Regions from separate parts of the Pseudoalteromonas sp. SR44-8 genome, predicted to be linked through region 1. Evidence: predicted binding sites of a transcription regulator. Region 1 holds the regulator's gene; each other region holds the start of a gene.
What was found. Region 1 encodes sigma-54, which starts transcription at its own class of promoters, with help from an activator protein. Its sites were predicted from a motif close to GTTGGCACGNNNNTNGNNT; they were not measured.
Positions count from the first base shown of each region.

Region 2: a site for sigma-54 is predicted at 3,666-3,684, ahead of dps (DNA starvation/stationary phase protection protein Dps). Genes of this name have one in related genera too.
Region 3: a site for sigma-54 is predicted at 3,442-3,460, ahead of fliE (flagellar hook-basal body complex protein FliE). Genes of this name have one in related genera too.

Region 1 covers NZ_JACJDS010000044.1:21,981-27,899, forward strand. Annotated here, with positions in the region: gene mgtE (magnesium transporter) at 1-1,218, opposite strand, end outside; gene H5183_RS18355 (HPr family phosphocarrier protein) at 1,343-1,615, opposite strand; gene rapZ (RNase adapter RapZ) at 1,644-2,486, opposite strand; gene ptsN (PTS IIA-like nitrogen regulatory protein PtsN) at 2,675-3,127, opposite strand; gene hpf (ribosome hibernation promoting factor) at 3,132-3,419, opposite strand; gene H5183_RS18375 (RNA polymerase factor sigma-54) at 3,448-4,944, opposite strand; gene lptB (LPS export ABC transporter ATP-binding protein) at 5,011-5,736, opposite strand; gene lptA (lipopolysaccharide transport periplasmic protein LptA) at 5,733-5,919, opposite strand, start outside.
Region 2 covers NZ_JACJDS010000008.1:33,387-39,305, forward strand. Annotated here, with positions in the region: gene H5183_RS05425 (SulP family inorganic anion transporter) at 1-186, opposite strand, end outside; gene H5183_RS05430 (DUF2237 family protein) at 459-824, opposite strand; gene H5183_RS05435 (methyl-accepting chemotaxis protein) at 1,281-2,948, shown strand; gene dps (DNA starvation/stationary phase protection protein Dps) at 3,071-3,595, opposite strand; gene corA (magnesium/cobalt transporter CorA) at 3,933-4,889, shown strand; gene H5183_RS05450 (HPP family protein) at 4,974-5,393, opposite strand; gene H5183_RS05455 (oleate hydratase) at 5,631-5,919, opposite strand, start outside.
Region 3 covers NZ_JACJDS010000006.1:38,865-44,783, forward strand. Annotated here, with positions in the region: gene H5183_RS04045 (DNA-3-methyladenine glycosylase I) at 5-592, opposite strand; gene H5183_RS04050 (PAS domain-containing sensor histidine kinase) at 733-1,845, shown strand; gene H5183_RS04055 (sigma-54 dependent transcriptional regulator) at 1,842-3,320, shown strand; gene fliE (flagellar hook-basal body complex protein FliE) at 3,499-3,831, shown strand; gene fliF (flagellar basal-body MS-ring/collar protein FliF) at 3,852-5,567, shown strand; gene fliG (flagellar motor switch protein FliG) at 5,560-5,919, shown strand, end outside.

The sequences.
Region 1 (5,919 bases):
ACCTGCGGCTACTAAGTTCATAAACATGGCAAAGGCGAGTACGCCGCCAAGCTTAAAGTCCCATTGCCAAATAGCAACAACACCGGCAATTAAAATAGACCAAACAATCCCGTTTATTGCGCCGATTGCAAGCTCTTTGATCAGTAAAAAGCGTTGGTTAGTTTGGTTGATATGACCCACTGCAATACCACGTATTACGAGTGTTAATGTTTGGCTGCCCGCAACACCACCCATGGATGGCACTATACCGTTGAGTACTGCTAGAATAGGTAAAATTGCTAAAGTGTTTTCAAAGAAGCTTGCCACAATCGCAGCAAGTAGCGCGGTTAACAAGTTAACGCCAAGCCAAATTGAGCGCTTTTTCGAACTTTTTAACACCGGAGCAAAGGTATCTTCTTCATCATCAAGACCGGCTAGGCTTAATAAGCTATGCTCGGCGTCTTCACGGATAACGTCAACGATATCATCGATGGTGATACGGCCAAGTAGATGGTCATTATCATCAACCACTGGGGCTGATATCCAGTTATGACGTTCAAACAGTTGTGCTACATCGGTTTCATCCATCGAAATGAGGATAGATTCACAATCTTCATCCATTAAGTCGCGAATGATTTTATCTGGCGAGTTAGTCAACAAGGTCGTTAACGACATGGCACCTATAAAGCAGTTATGTTTATCAACAACATAAAGATCATCGGTACCTTCTGGTAGCTCACCACGTAAACGTAAGTAGCGCAGTACTACGTCGATAGTGACATCAGGGCGGATGGTCACTGTATCTGTGTTCATCAGCGCGCCAGCAGAGCGCTCTTGATAAGAGAGTGCTTGAGTTGCACGTTCTCGATCTTGGCTATCCATGGCACTAACAACGTCTTTGTAGACGGTATCAGGTAGGCTACGTAGTACTTCCCCTAGATCATCGTGACTCATGTCCTCAGTTGCCGCAGCGATGTGCTTCGGCTCCATTTGGGCAATGATCCCTAAACGAACATCTTCTGATAGTTCTTCAAGTACGTCACCTTGTACATCTGGATCAACCAGTTGCCATAATAAGGTACGAATCTTATGCGGGGATGACTCGAGTAATAATGCGGTGTCACACGGAGCTGTTTTTGCCAACATACGCCTTACTTGAACAAATTGACCACTGTTAAGTGACTTGGTCACTTGTTTTAGTTGTTGTAGTGGGTAATCTTGTTCAAAAGCTTCTGGCATTGGCGTCCTTAAAAAATTAATACACTTGATAGGTAGGGTAACTGTTGTCGATAATTAACGCGCTTGGTCTGTTTAATTAACGACTTTATTCAGTTTAACGCAATTTAGTGGTACTGACTACGAGCTATTCTTGTTCGTTAAAGCGTTGTGCGATCAACTCACCAATTGCTGCAAGAGCAGGTTCAGCGTCCGGGCCTTCACATACAACTTTAACTTCTTTGCCTTGGCTACTTTCTAATAGCATTAAGCCCAGTACGCTGTCGCCTGCGGCTTGTTTGTCATCTTGATGAAGTGTGATGCTGGCATCAAACTGCACAGCTAATTGCGCTAATACGCTGGCTGCGCGAGCATGTAAACCGAGTTTGTTTTTTATTAAAAATGTATCTTCTAAGCGCATCAACATTCCTTACTGTAAACGTGAGTTGTTATTCTTGTTCACGATGGCGAATTTTCACATTACTGTGGCTCATCGAGAAGCTTTCACCTATAGTTTGCGCTAGATAAACTGAGCGATGTTGACCACCGGTGCAACCAATAGCAATTGTTAAGTAACTGCGGTTATTACGTTCTAAGTGCGGTAACCAAGTTTGTACAAAGGTTTGGATCTGCCAAGTGAATTTTTGCACGATACTGTGACTGGCTAAATAATCTTTTACTGGTTGATCCAGGCCTGTGAGCGGTTTTAACTCAGGCTCCCAGTGTGGATTAGGTAAAAAACGTGCATCAAATACATAATCGGCTTCTTTTGGAATACCATGCTTAAAACCAAATGATTCAAAGGTGATGATTAGTTTTTTATCTTTTTTCCCTAAAATCTTTTCACGGATTGACTCAGCAAGCTGGTGGACACTGAGATCTGTGGTATCAAGCATGAAATCAGCACGAGTAGTTAATACATCAAGCAACACTTTTTCTTGCTTGATGGCTAAATCCAGTGGCAAAGAATCCAAAGATAATGGGTGTAAGCGGCGGGTTTCAGAAAAGCGTTTGATCAGAGTTTGATCATCACTGTCTAAATAAAATAGCGTCGGATTTGCAAAACCAGGCAAGTATTCAAGAATGTCGTTAAATTCTTCCTGCTCTTTCGGTAAATTACGAACATCGATACTGACGGCAATTTTGTCGTAATTATCAGAGACACTGCGTACTAATGACGGTAATAAGTTAACTGGAATATTATCTACACAATAATAGCCAAGATCTTCTACTACACGTAAAGCAACAGATTTACCTGAGCCAGAACGCCCACTGATGATGATTAACTCCATGTAAATTCTCCTTCATTTAATACCAATTTTATTAAAAACATGCTCATTCTTGCTTGTTAAATAACCCACTAACTTTGTTTAAAATTATTTATATAGAACAACTATATCTCATAATTTCCACCTTGTTCTAGAGCTATTTTCCTGTTGCAATAATTACTCTCTAATTCAATACAATACAATTGGTATGACTACGATTGAGCTGCAATTACATGATACAAATCTTGGTCTGTTTTTGCGCTACGTAGTTGTTTACAAAAATCTTTGTTATTGAGTTTATCAGCAATTGTGGCTAACGTCTTCAAATGAAGTTGGCTGTCACCATCTGGTACGATGAGGGCTACAAATATATCAACTGGGCGATTATCAATCGCATCAAAATCAACCGGTGATTCACTCACTAAAATTATTGCTAGCGGGTTTTCAACACCACTCATACGGCCATGAGGGATAGCAATACCACGACCAATACCGGTACTACCTAGTTTTTCTCTCGATAGTAGTGCGTTGAGGATTTCTTGTTGTGATAGCTGAGGGAGTTGTTCATGAGCCAATTGGCTTATAAATTCAATGATCCGTTTTTTGCTATTAAAAAGGACCGCAGCTTTACTGCAGTCCTGACAAATAAGTGAGCTTAATTTCATAGTGTTAGTGTCGAGCGTGCTTCTCTTTGTGTTTAATTACTTGACGATCAAGTTTATCGATTAGTCCGTCAATAGCTGCATACATGTCTTGGTGCTCAGTCGAGGCAAATAATTCAGCGCCACTGACATGTAATGTGGCCTCTGCTTTTTGGCTTAGTTTTTCTACATCAAGAATAACATGGACATTGTTGATATGATCAAAATGCCTTTCAAGCTTGGCAAACTTATTGTTTACATAGTCTCTTAATGAATCAGTAATTTCTACGTGACGACCAGTTAAATTTAGTTGCATAAGCATTTTCCTCTTGTGATTTTACGCCTTAAATCAAACTTTTACGTTGATTTGACGGTGGAATAGCCAGCGACTCGCGGTATTTTGCAATAGTCCGTCTAGCTACTTTGATACCTTGCTCTGCCAATATATCTGCAATCTTACTATCACTCAATGGTTTCGCTGAGTTTTCTGCACTGATCAATTTTCTGATCAATGCTCGAATAGCTGTCGAAGAGCATTCGCCGCCGTTCTCAGTGCTTACATGACTTGAGAAAAAATACTTTAACTCAAAAATACCACGGGGGGTATGCATGTACTTTTGTGTCGTTACGCGAGAGATTGTTGATTCGTGCATCTCAACCATTTCAGCAACGTCGTTTAGTACCATAGGTCGCATTGCTTCAGGGCCATGCTCAAAGAATCCCTGCTGTTGTTTTACAATGCAGTTAGTTACTTTGAGTAACGTCTCGTTACGACTTTCTAGGCTTTTAATAAACCATTTAGCTTCTTGCAAATGCGAGCGTATAAATTGGCTGTCAGTGCTTGATTTTACTGAGCGTGACATTGCCGCATATTGGCTGTTCACTCTAATTTTTGGCATGCTGTCTGGATTAAGTTCAACCACCCAGCGACCTTTAATTTTTTTCACCGAGACATCAGGTATAACATACTCTGACTCTTCGCGTACTATAGTATCCGCAGGCTTTGGGTTAAGGCTGTGGATCAGTGTCATTACTTCTTTCAGCTCATCTTCTTTAAGCTTAGTCTTTTTCATCAAAGTGCGATAGTCACGACTAGCTAATAAATCGATATGATCAGTTAAAATCATTTTAGTCTCGCTAATCCAAGGAGTTGCAGGATCAAATTGATTTAATTGAATACATAAACATTCTTGTAGGCTGCGCGCAGCAATACCAACAGGGTCAAATAACTGAATGCGTTTTAACACTGCTTGCACTTCGTCTAGTTCGATTTCTTCTTCGTTATTACCTTGATTTAAGCTCTCTGCGATGTCTTCGCAGCTCAAGGTTAAAATACCTGAATCGTCAACAGCTTCAACAATCGCAATGGCAATAGCTTCATCGGTTGGACTAAAAGGTGTGAGCTGTAATTGCCACATCAGATATTCGTGCAGGGTTTCAGTTGAAGCACCTTGATAAATTGACTCATCTTCAGGCATTGGGCCGGATGACGTATTTGGCGCAGCACTCATGTATTCGTCCCAGGTGACGTCCATAGCCATTTCGTCACTTAAAGTCTCTTTACTTAATGCTTCGCTACTTTCTTGTTCATATTCGCTGGGCTTGTTGTCTGCTGATGCACTAACGGTTAAGTCATCGTTATCTTGTTTTTGTTCGTTTTTACCAGCCGTGTCGTCTGAATATTCATGCTCTTCTAGCTCTAACAATGGATTGCTGTCGAGTGCTTCTTGAATTTCTTGCTGGAGATCCAATGTACTGAGTTGCAATAAGCGAATTGCTTGTTGCAGCTGTGGTGTCATTGTAAGTTGCTGGCCCATGCGCAGCTGGAGTGATTGCCTCATGTATCTCTAACAATCCTTTTATTGTTATCATCGTTAAGTCTAGCAGATACTTAGCCGAGCGTGGCTTTATAGCCTAAATTGCTCGCCCAGGTAAACATCGCGGACTGTTTGGTCGGCAAGTACATGCTCAGGGGTACCTGATGCAATTAACTCCCCATGAGAAACTATGTAGGCTTTTTCACAAACATCAAGGGTTTCTCGTACATTGTGGTCGGTAATAAGTACGCCAATACCACGGTTTTTAAGGTGTTCAATAATCTTCTTTATATCTAACACTGAAATAGGATCAACGCCAGCAAAAGGCTCATCAAGTAAGATAAATTTTGGATTTGCGGCTAAAGCGCGTGCAATTTCAACTCGACGACGTTCACCACCAGATAATGCCATACCTTGGCTGTCGCGAATATGTTGAATGCTAAACTCATCAAGTAAGCTGTCTAGTGCTTCTTCTCTGGCTTGTTTATTCAGCTCTTTACGAGTTTCTAAAATAGCCATCAGGTTTTGATAAACAGTTAACTTACGAAAGATGGATGATTCTTGTGGTAAGTAGCCAATCCCTAACCGTGCGCGACTGTGCATTGGCAGTAAAGTGATGTCATTATCATCAATACTTATTTTACCTTTGTCGCTAGGTACTAAACCCACAATCATATAAAAAGTGGTGGTTTTACCTGCGCCATTAGGACCCAGTAAGCCAACAATGCTGCCTGCGCTAACTTCTAAACCCACGCTTTTTACAACTTGGCGACCTTTATAGCTTTTTGCTAAAAATTCAGCTTTTAATATACTCATGGCTGCCCTTTAGGTTTGTCTTTTTTACTGTCAACAGGTACCAAAATAGTGTGTACGCGATCGTTTGAGCTTGCGCCTTTTTCAGCACTGATCAGCTGTTGGTCCATATCATAGGTAATGCTTTTGGCATTAATTTTTTGACCTGCTTGAGTGACTTGTGCATTACCAATTAACGTTAAATAG
Region 2 (5,919 bases), on a different contig from region 1:
GGGTAATATGCATGAATATAGCCCAACAGCGGCGTTAACCCCAGTAAGTTGTGCATACGCGATAGCAACAGGTAGAGCAACGGCGGCAACGGATAATGCAGCCCTCACATCATCAGCAAACCACTTTCGTTCATAATGAAGTAAAGTGTTTAAACCCGGCATAAAATCATACAAACGCGACAGCACTAAAGTTTCCTTATTTAATCGTAAGCACACTTGGATAGTAAATTTAATATATTAACAAGTATAGCTCAGGGGGGAGGATTTTTTTAATAAATAGCAGATACTTAGGCTTAGGACTGCTTTTGATTGAGTGTTAAGTCTGATGAAAAAGTTTAAGGTTGAGCGATATTAGCTGGTTGGTGTTATCACATTGCTAATATCATACTAGATGGTGAATAAGATAAAACCAGCGCAATGGCTTTATCTTAGAGTGTGTAAATGCCTATTGGAAACTTTTAACGTGCAGAGTATTGGTGAGCCTTTAATACTTCAAGAGAGACTACTTGTAACGATTTTTCATGGGTGGCCTCAAGTATAACCGGCGGAGCTACGTTTTCAGCAACCGCATGGTGCCAGCGCACGGCACATAAACACCATTTATCACCAGCCTTTAGGCCTGCAAAATCGTACATTGGATTAGGCGTTATCAAGTCATTGCCTTGTGCTTTTGAAAACTGTAAGAATTCTTCAGTCATGATGGCACATACACTGTGGTTACCAAAATCAGATGCAGGGACATAGCAAAACCCTTCTCGAGTGTAGCCTGTATTCCCGCAGCACAAATGCAAGCGCGTACCTAATACATTTAATTGATTGCTCATAAAACTACCTTGTTATAATTTGTATTGTTTTACATTCAGTCTGCTTTCAGACTATGTGAAAACGTGGTGGATGAAAAGCTTAATATTGATAGATAGCATGGAGATCACAAATAACATAGCCATTAAAAATATTAAACGTCAGTTCATCAAACTAATGGCGAGGCCAAAATCAGTTCAATATTCATTTATAGTTGCGTGTTGTGTAATTATTGTGCAATTGTGTTTTTGTTGGCTTGCAATTTTTACGTTTACTGTACTAGTAAAAATTTATTATGGTAACTTGCAGCTACTATACGTTTGTCTTATATCCAGAATCTATATATATGTGAATATGGTATTTGAATAGCTTCTGATTTCAAATAAACACTTAATTGTAATTGGCAGTATAATTACAGTTTTTATAAGCTCTCGATGTATCAATACCATGGAGCTTTACATTGTTACACGTGAGGAAAAATGAGTAATCTAAGTCTGAAAAACAAGCTGTTGCTATTAGCTATTTTGCCGCTCACGCTGCTTTTAATTAGTTTAATGGCCAGCTCATATTATTTAGAGTATCAAAATCAGCAGCAAAATTTTGTATCGTTTAAAACAAAATTAATTGCTGACAAAGAAAGTTTATTAGCAACTGAGGTTGAGATAGGCCGCCAAATAATTAATTACGAACTAGCCAAGGGGACTAAAGAAGATGCAAAAAATGCATTGCGAGATCTCACTTTTGGCAAAGATGGTTACTTTTTTATCTATGATACAAAAGGCGTTAGTATTTTCCATGCTCTATTGGGTGATGCAATTGAAGGGCAAAATAAAATAGCCATGACCGATCCCAATGGTAAAAAAATAATTGTTGGATTACTTGAGCAAGCAAGACAAGGTGGCGGTGCTTTTTATTATGATTTTCAAAAGCCTAATACAACGGGGTTAGTTGAAAAAATGGGTTATGCAGCGATGGTTCCTGGTACAGATTGGATGCTAGGAACGGGCGCTTATATGGATGATATTGAAGCTGAGCTAACAAAGTACCAAGCAACAATACAAGCTCATATGAATGAAAAAGTAACGACCCTGTTATTAATTGCATTATTTTGGGTGATGTTGACGGTGTTTTTTGCCTTAATTGCGGCAAACAATATGGTAAAGCCTATCCAAAATATGGTGCAAAACTTAGATGATATAGCAAAAGGCGAAGGTGATCTGACTAAGCGCTTAGAAGTGCATAGTAATGATGAAATTGGTCAATTGGGTAATTCATTTAATGTGTTTGTTAGTAAACTACATAGCATTATCACCAATGTGGCAGATGTAACTCGTGATGTAAAAGATTCATCAAATGATATCAATACACAAACACAGTTAATTGAAAATCAGTTAGTAAACCATAATCATGAAACTGAGCTGGTAGCAACGGCGATCACCGAAATGTCAGCAACATCTCAGGAAGTCGCGCAAAATACCACACAAGTGGCGGTATCAACCCAGTCAGCCACGCAAGATGTTGCCAATGCTCAAAAATGTGTAGATGTTTCTTTAGAAGAAGTTTCAAATTTAATGAGTGAGATTAATCAAGCTGCTGAACAGGTTAATTCATTAAGTGAACAATCTAAAAAAATTAACAGTGTATTAAGTGTTATCGGTGGCATTGCTGAGCAAACTAACTTATTGGCCCTTAATGCGGCTATTGAAGCTGCAAGGGCTGGCGAGCAAGGCCGTGGTTTTGCGGTTGTAGCTGATGAAGTGAGAAGTTTAGCCAGTCGTACACAAGAGAGCACGTTAGAGATTAATGAAATGCTTAATGAGTTACATACGCTAGTCACAGCAGCGGTAAAGGCAATGTTGGCAAGCCAGCAAAGCTGCAATCGCTCAGTTGAGTCATCTCGCGCAATTTCTGAAAGTTTAGGGGCGGTAACCAGCTCGGTTACCACAATTAACGATATGAGCACGCAAATAGCTACAGCTGCCACAGAGCAAAGTAGTGTAACTGAGGAAATTAACCGTAACGTTTTTGCGATTCAAGAAATCGTTAATGAGCTAACACGTTCAATTAAAACAACCTCATCAGTTAGTCATCACTTAGCTGGTCGAGGGGAGAGTTTAGGCAATTTAGTAGGTCAGTTTAAGATCTAATATAAACAAAAAGTGGCGATATTATTGTTGATCAGTAATAAATAAAGATCAGGCTTTAAATAGCCCGATCTTTGACTTTAAATATAAATTAGTCAGTTTAAACTGAACACAAAACCGCTAGATTAGCTGCTGAGTTTGCCCGTTGACGACTCTAAGTGTGCACGCACAAACCATTGAAACTGTTCTAAATCGGCAAGTTGGCTAATTAGCATATCCTCAGATACCGGATCGAGCTCTGATAGCTTGCCAATCGCACTTCGGTGATCGCCATTAATCCCATTATATACTTTATCAAGCGCAACTAAGTGATCTTTTACCAAGCCCTTACCAATTGAGTAATCTTGCCATGAACGACGATCAACTATCGATTTTGGAGTACCAACTGGAACTCCGCCCAACGTAGCGATTCGCTCGGCGATGGTGTCGGTCATTGCTCTGATCACTTCAACCTGAGGGTCGAGCATTTCATGCACGCCAATAAAATTTGGGCCAACTACATTCCAATGAATATGTTTTAGAGTCAATTGTAAATCGATCAGTGCGACCATGCGGTTATCAAGTGTAGCAATGGTATTTTTTGCAGATTCTTCATTCATACCTGGGGCAGTAAATTCAGCGATTTTGTTTGTTTCGTTATTTTTACTCATTATTCCTCCTAATTTATAAGGAATGTTCACAGCGTCTAATAAAGTCTATGAACATGCGTTAGTTTATATAAAGCAATGGTTGTGCCGATAAAAATTATTTTTTAAGTTGCTGATATTTAATGTTTTGTATTTTTTTCAAAGGAGGGGGATGAAAGCTTTCTTTGATATGCCATGAAAAATATGCACTTTTTTGTAAAATCTGCAAAACAAAAGGTGCTGTTACGTGTTAGCGAATTGCTTACTATTAATAATAACTGAGATGCAGGAGTGTATTGTCATTGTTGATTAATCATCACTTACATATACTCAACTCATCTTGTTATTAAAGGAGAAGTGCATGTTGAGATTTTTTTCTATCGAGCAGGGGGTGATCCAAGAGTTAGAGCCTTCATCCGATACCTCTCTTGAAGTATCAATCAGAAATGCACACTGGATTGACACAATCAACCCAACGGAAGATGAGCGAAATACGCTCGCAAAAACGCTCAATATAACTTTTCCTGAGTCAGGGGATGTGCAAGAGATTGAAGCTTCATCGCGATGTTTTATCGACAATGAAGGCTTGCATGTGCATGCATTGTTTATGTCGCCCAATGAAGGACGTTTTAATACGGTAACAGTTGCCTGTTTACTACAGGATAACTGTTTGCTGACCATTCGCGATGACGAGCTGGCTGACTTTCGATTGTTACGCTTAAGAGCACGTAAAGGTCAAGTAATGTGTGATACGCCAAAACAGTTATTGGTTACATTATTCGATCAAAAAGTCGAAAACCATGCTGATATGCTCGAGGATATGCATCATCAGTTAGAGAAGCTCAGTGCATATGTACTAGAAGAAGATGACTCTGATCTAGAAGAAGCGGTTAGTCGTATCGCGCGTTTAGAGGATGCGAATGGGAAAGTGCGTTTGTGTTTAATGGATACGCGGCGCAATATTTCGTTTTTAATACGTCGTTTAGGTGTACAAAATGAGGATCGCGAATCACTACGAGAAATTGTACTTGATATAGATACGCTAATGTCTCACTGTACCTTTTTGTTTGATAAGGTGAACTTTTTGATGGATTCAACACAAGGTTTTATTAACATTGAACAAAATCAAATTATCAAAACCTTCTCTATTGCTTCGGTGGTTTTTTTACCACCTACCGTAGTAGCCAGTGTATATGGGATGAACTTTAATATAATGCCTGAGCTGCAATGGGAATGGGGTTACCCATTTGCAATTGGCATTATGTTGCTATCGGGCTTTGCCCCTTATTTATTTTTTAAACACAAAGGCTGGCTGTAGTGTGTGCCAATGAATACTTGGCATACACTATTATACGAGTTTATATTCATTTTATACGGATAGCGGTCTTATTATCACCTTGCATTAAGATAATAAAGCGGCCGCTAGGCGCACAAAGTCGGACGAGGTAAGTATACCCACGAGTTTATTTTTTTCAGTGATCACAGGCATGCAACCATGGCGGTTATCAACAAAAAACCGAGCAACATCTTGCAGTGGTTGGGTTGCTAGTACAGTGGCAAAATCGGTTGCCATAATAGTGTGTATTTTCGTTTGTTTTTCCTTTCGTTCAAGTGCGCTAGGACTGTAATTAGCCATAATATTCATCACTTGGGCAATCATGATTTTTTGCGTCAACATACCCACTAGTTCGCCATTGTTATCAATTACCGGAATATGGCGGATATTTTTTTCCTTCATTAGATTATGTGCGTCGTGTAGGGTGTTTTCTGCACTTACGGCAAAGGGATCTGATGTCATTAAATCTGCAACTGTTTGGCTCATTTTGGCTCCCGTGAAATCACTAACTAGAACTTTGGTTAAAAGGTTTACTAAAATAGCTACTGGAGATAGATGGATTATCCAGAGCTCATATTATTAATCATTCTAGCCTTATTTTTTCTTATTGCACTTTATCAAGATCAAGGCTTTGGTTTTTTGTATAGGAATAGTTTTTAGCTTGGTCATCAGCTGGTTTAGATTTATAGCCACTGGAGATATATTTACTCTCCGAAGCTCAGATTATTTATCTTTATGCGAAAAATTATCCCTTAGTGTACCAACCCAGTTTGAAAATTTATGTATCGCCGAGTTGCCTTTGCCCAGTAGCTCATGCATTTCTGCTTCAAAATGGGTTTGTTCTTTACTACTTGGCTCTGGTAATGGCGGTAAAATATGAGTAAAGTAGGTTTTATCAAGCAGGCGGTGTAATAACCGCTCGCCAATAAAGGGCTTGCCGCTGTTGAGCGCTCTAGCTCCTTTAATTAGGTTACGAATATCATATTGGGTTGGGCTAATGTCGGGCACTTGT
Region 3 (5,919 bases), on a different contig from region 1:
TCACCTAGTATTTTTCAATAATCTCTGCTTTTCTAAAACAATCATTACTATGATCATTCACCATACCACAGGCCTGCATATGGGCGTACACTGTGGTTGGACCTAAAAACTTAAATCCCCGTTTTTTTAAATCTTTTGCAAATGCAGTTGAGGCCTCTGTAATTGCAGGGTAGTCACTAAGTTTATCTAACTCATTCACTAACGGCTTACCACCTACAAACTGCCATTGATAGTTACTGAAGCTGCCAAATTCTTGCTGAATTTCAATAAAACGTTTGGCGTTATTTATAGTTGCTACAATTTTTAAACGATTACGTATAATTGTTTCATCAAGCATTAATCGTTCAACATCGTGCTCGTTCATTTGTGCGACTTTTTCTACATCAAAATCCAAAAATGCACGACGATAGCCATCACGTTTCTTTAAAATCGTATACCAACTTAATCCTGCTTGTGCTGATTCCAGAGTAATAAACTCAAAAAGTGTTTGGTCATCATATACTGGGATCCCCCATTCATCATCGTGATAGGCAACATAGTCATCTTTACTGGTATCGAGCCAAGAGCAGCGACATAAATTTGTTGAATTCATAGTGTCTCCTTGCTTTGCTTATTTTAGTTTGTCATTTTTTTGTCGCGTTATTTATACGCTAAGCAAATGAAATTAATCAATATAATTGTTGGTACAATTTGTGCATTTAGCTAGTTAGATCCTGTAAACGAGAATGCATTATGGCCTTAGCTAATGTCTTAAAACCACAATTTATCACAGCGACCCAGTATAACCCATGCTTACTGCAAGAAGAGTACATTGGTGAGTTAAGTGAATTACGCCAGCAAGCCAGTTGGTTAAGTCATTTAGTAGATACAATGCCTGCGGGTGTTGTGGTGCTTGATGGTCGCGGTTTGATCGCTAAAGCTAATCAAATCGCAACAGACATGTTAGGGGAACCACTCGAAGGTGAAAAGTGGTTCAGTGTGATCCAGCGCTCGTTTCGGCCCCAACAAGATGATGGCCATGAAGTATCGCTAAAAGATGGACGCTTAATTAAGTTAGAAATAACGGCATTAGCGCCAGAGCCAGGGCAATTAATCTTAATGACTGACTTAACCGAAACGCGTCGTCTACAAACACGCGTTGCACATATGCAGCGTTTAAGTGCATTGGGTAAAATGGTGGCATCTTTGGCACATCAAGTGCGAACACCACTGTCTGCTGCGATTTTGTATGCCGCTAATTTAGGTTCAAAGCGGTTACCCGAAAGCTCTCGAGGCAATTTTCATACTAAGTTAATGTCGCGTTTAAAAGATCTCGAAACCCAAGTAAACGATATGTTGTTGTTCGCAAAAAGTGGCGATCAGCAAGTTGTTGAACATGTTTCCATGCAGCAATTATTAACTGAAGTGAAAACTGGCGCTGATGCTATGGTCGCACTTAATAATAGTGAACTTCAGGTCAGTTTACCTGAGCCTGATATCGAGATAATGGGCAATAAAACTGCGCTTGCCAGTGCCATTCAAAACCTTATTCACAATAGTATTCAAGTCATTGGCAGTAATGCACTCGTTCAATTAAGTGCGCAGCGGGATGCGAGTGACCCCGAGCTAGTGTGTATTACTGTAAGTGATAATGGCCCTGGGGTCGATTTAAGCTTACTTGATAAATTATTTGAACCATTTTTTACTACGCGAAGCCAAGGCACAGGTTTAGGCTTAGCGGTGGTTAGTTCAGTCGCAAATGCACACCAAGGACGAGTTGAAGTAACGAACAATGCTCAAGGCGGAGCCTGCTTTAGTTTACTGTTACCTATTTGTACAAAGTCAACATCGGCGGAGGCAATATGAACAACACGATTTTAGTGGTTGAAGATGATGCAGGGCTTCGTGAAGCCTTGATTGATACGCTTGAAATGTCTGGAATAGATTGCGTTGCGGCTGACAGTGCCGAGCAAGCTATGGTGCTACTTAAAAAAGACAGCTTTTCGCTGGTCGTGAGCGATGTGCAAATGGGCGCGATGAGTGGTCTTGATTTACTGCGCAGCATTAATCTTAATTACCCTGATCTACCGGTTTTAATGATGACAGCGTATGCGACTATTGATGATGCTGTTGAGGCTATGCGGTTAGGGGCAATTGACTATATGGCCAAACCGTTTGCGCCCGAAGTGCTACTTAATATGGTAAGCCGCTATCTACCTGAGCCAGAAAAAGAAACAGATGGCCCGATTGTCGCTGATCCGAGTAGTATTCAGCTATTAGAACTTGCAAGTCGGGTTGCTAAATCGGATGCCAGTGTGATGGTGCTTGGTCCTAGTGGCTCAGGTAAAGAAGTACTCGCACGCTTTATCCATGATAAATCAGATCGCGCAGAGCAGCCATTCGTCGCAATAAACTGTGCTGCGATCCCTGAAAATATGCTCGAAGCTACATTATTTGGCTACGAGAAAGGCGCGTTTACTGGTGCGATTCAAGCTTGTCCGGGTAAATTTGAGCAAGCACAAGGTGGCACAATTTTACTTGATGAAATCACTGAGATGGATTTAGGCCTACAGGCTAAGTTACTACGCGTATTACAAGAACGCGAAGTTGAACGTTTAGGTGGTCGCAAAACTATTAAGCTGGATGTGCGTATTTTGGCTACCAGTAACCGTGATTTAAAAGAGGCTGTGGCTAAGCACCAGTTTAGAGAAGATTTATATTATCGATTAAATGTATTTCCGTTGATGTGGCGTCCACTTTGTCAACGTCCAGGCGATATTGTCGTGTTGGCAAAGCATTTAATTGAACGTCATCTCAATAAAAGCAAAGAGCCTATCGCTGTACTTAGCGAACCGGCAGAGAAAAAATTATTAGCTCATACTTGGCCAGGTAATGTGCGTGAACTGGATAATGTGATCCAGCGTGCGCTGATATTACGCCACGGTGATATGATTGACGAAAGTGCTATTTTTATTGAAAATTTAACCCAGACTCCTCTAACTGCGGCTTTATCAGCAAGTTTAGTGCCGGCTAATTCAGCACCAGAAAGCACTACTTCGGCGGTTACAAGTTCACCAACTAATGATGCTTATTATGATCTGCAAGCGCCAGCAATAAAAGCCACAGCACAACGCAATCAGCTGCGTGAAGAATTACCAAGCTTGGATTCGGGAAGTTACAAAGATGAACTTAAAGATAAAGAGCATAGAATTATTTTAGAAACCCTAAATCGTTGTCAAGGCAAGCGTAAAGATGTAGCTGAAACATTAGGGATCAGCCCACGAACATTACGTTATAAATTGGCTCAAATGCGTGATTTGGGGATCACCTTACCTGCTTAAGCCTCTATAATTTTTGTTTTCCTTCACTATTTAATTTACGCTCAGCCTTGCTGGGCGTAAACTTGTCAAAACTCTGACAACTAAAATAAATCTTAAGATGATGATATTTATGGTTTTATTAGTTGGCATGCTTTGTGCTTTATTAAGTTATTAGTAAACTGCATCGTCAGAGACAATTATGAAAATTCAAAACAGCGCATTATTTCAAGAAATGCAATCTATGGCTCTCGAAGCTGGTCGTAGTAATCAAGTAAACAAATTACCGACGCAGGCGCAGCCTACTTCGAGCGCCCAATTTGGCGATTTGTTAAGTGATGCACTCAATACAGTGAATGGCCTTCAAGCTGATGCGAAACAAAAAGTCGTAGCGGTTGAAATGGGCGATCGAAATGTGTCATTAGCGGATGCAATGATCGCATCACAAAAATCGTCAGTTGCCTTTGAAGCTACGGTGCAAGTTCGTAACAAACTTGTAGAAGCCTATAAAGAAATCATGAACATGCCTGTTTAACTAGGTAGTGGAGAATTATTGTGGCGCAATCTAATCAATCAACAGATCTTGCTTTGGCCGGCGGCGGTATCGACCAAACTGATAATGACGATCAACAAGAACAAAAGTCAGGCTATTTAAGTGCATTAAACGGCGTTGATGTATTGCGTCAGGTTACTCTAATTATTGCATTAGCGATTTGTTTAGCGATTGCTATTTTTGTGATTATTTGGGCACGTCAACCAGATATGCGTCCACTTGGAAAAATGCCAACGGAAGAGCTAATTCAAACGCTCGACTTTTTAGATGCACAAAAAATTGACTATCAACTTGATGGCAATGTGGTTTCTGTTCCTGAAAATGAATATCAAAATATTAAATTGTTAATGACCCGCGAAGGTATTGAGCAAGCGCCGAACTCGGGTACTGATATTATCATGCAAGATATGGGTTTTGGTGTTAGTCAGCGTTTAGAGCGTGAACGTTTAAAGCATGGTCGTGAACAACAACTAGCGCGTACGATTGAGGAACTACAAAATGTCACGCGTGCTAAAGTATTATTGGCAATACCGAAAGAAAATGTTTTTGCTCGCCGTGAGAAAAAACCATCCGCAACAGTGGTATTAACTTTAAAACGTGGTCGTATGCTCGGTAGTGAAGAAGTGGACGCCATTGTTGATATTATTGGTTCAGCAGTGCAAGGTTTAGAGCCGTCACGAGTAACTGTAACAGACCAAAATGGCCGATTACTTAATTCAGGATCGCAAAGTGCGTTAGCTGCTCGCTCACGCAAAGAATACGATATTGAACGTAAACGTGAACAAGAATATCTAGATAAAATAGATGGTATCTTAATGCCAGTTATTGGTATGGGTAACTACACTGCACAAGTCGATTTAAGTATGGACTTTAGTGCGATTGAAGAAACTCAAAAACGCTACAACCCTGATTTACCGGCGGTACGCAGTGAAACCACCTTTGAAGAAAACAACATCGGCGGGTTAGCTATCGGTATTCCTGGCGCGCTGACAAATCAGCCTCCAACAGATTCAAATATTCCTGAAATTGCCGGTCAAGGTGGTGCAGGCTCTGGTTCATCACCCAGTCGCACTCACAAAGAAGCGACACGTAACTATGAACTTGATACTACTATCTCCCACACACGTCAGCAAAGTGGTGTTATTCGTCGAATTAGTGTGTCTGTGGCAGTCGATTATGTGGCAAAAGTGGGTGAAAATGGTGAAACGACTATGGAGCCTCGCTCAGTTGAAGCACTGTCAAATATTCGTCGTTTACTGCAAGGTGGTGTGGGTTTTGACTTACAGCGTGGTGATGCATTAGAAGTAGTGACAGTACCGTTTGTACGTGAACCGATGGACTTAGCTATTGAAGTGCCACTGTGGGAACAAAACTGGTTTATGAAAGTTGTGCGTTTAGTGCTTGGCGCATTGGTTATTATAGTGTTAATCATGGCGGTGGTTAAACCTATGCTGAAACGCTTGATTTACCCAGATGATACCCTTGAAGAGTATGATGATGATGCGCTTAGTTCTGGTGTAGATATTGGTGATAACACCCTAGATATGCTAAATAAAGATTTTGATTCTGCTTCGGTTGGCTTCTCAAGTGATGGTACACTACAGTTACCAGACCTACATGGCGATGAAGACTTATTAAAAGCTGTTCGTGCCTTAGTAGCAAATGAGCCAGAACTCTCCTCACAAGTTGTGAAAGCGTGGTTAACTGAAGATGACTGATCAAGAACAAAAACAACTGCCAGCAGCGTTTGATGTTGATAAATTAGACGGTGTAGATAAAGCCGCAATTTTATTGCTAAGCTTATCCGAAGAAGATGCAGCGCAAATATTAAAGCACCTTGAACCTAAACAGGTGCAAAAAGTGGGTATGGCAATGGCGGCGATAGATGATCTATCGCAAGCCAAAATCAGTGCCGTGCACAATTTATTTATAGAACAAATACAAAGCTTTAGTACGATTGGCTTCCAATCAGAAGATTTTATCAAAAAAGCGCTTACTGCGGCACTTGGTGAAGATAAAGCGGCAAGCCTGATAGATCAAATTGTTATGGGATCTGGTGCCAAGGGTCTT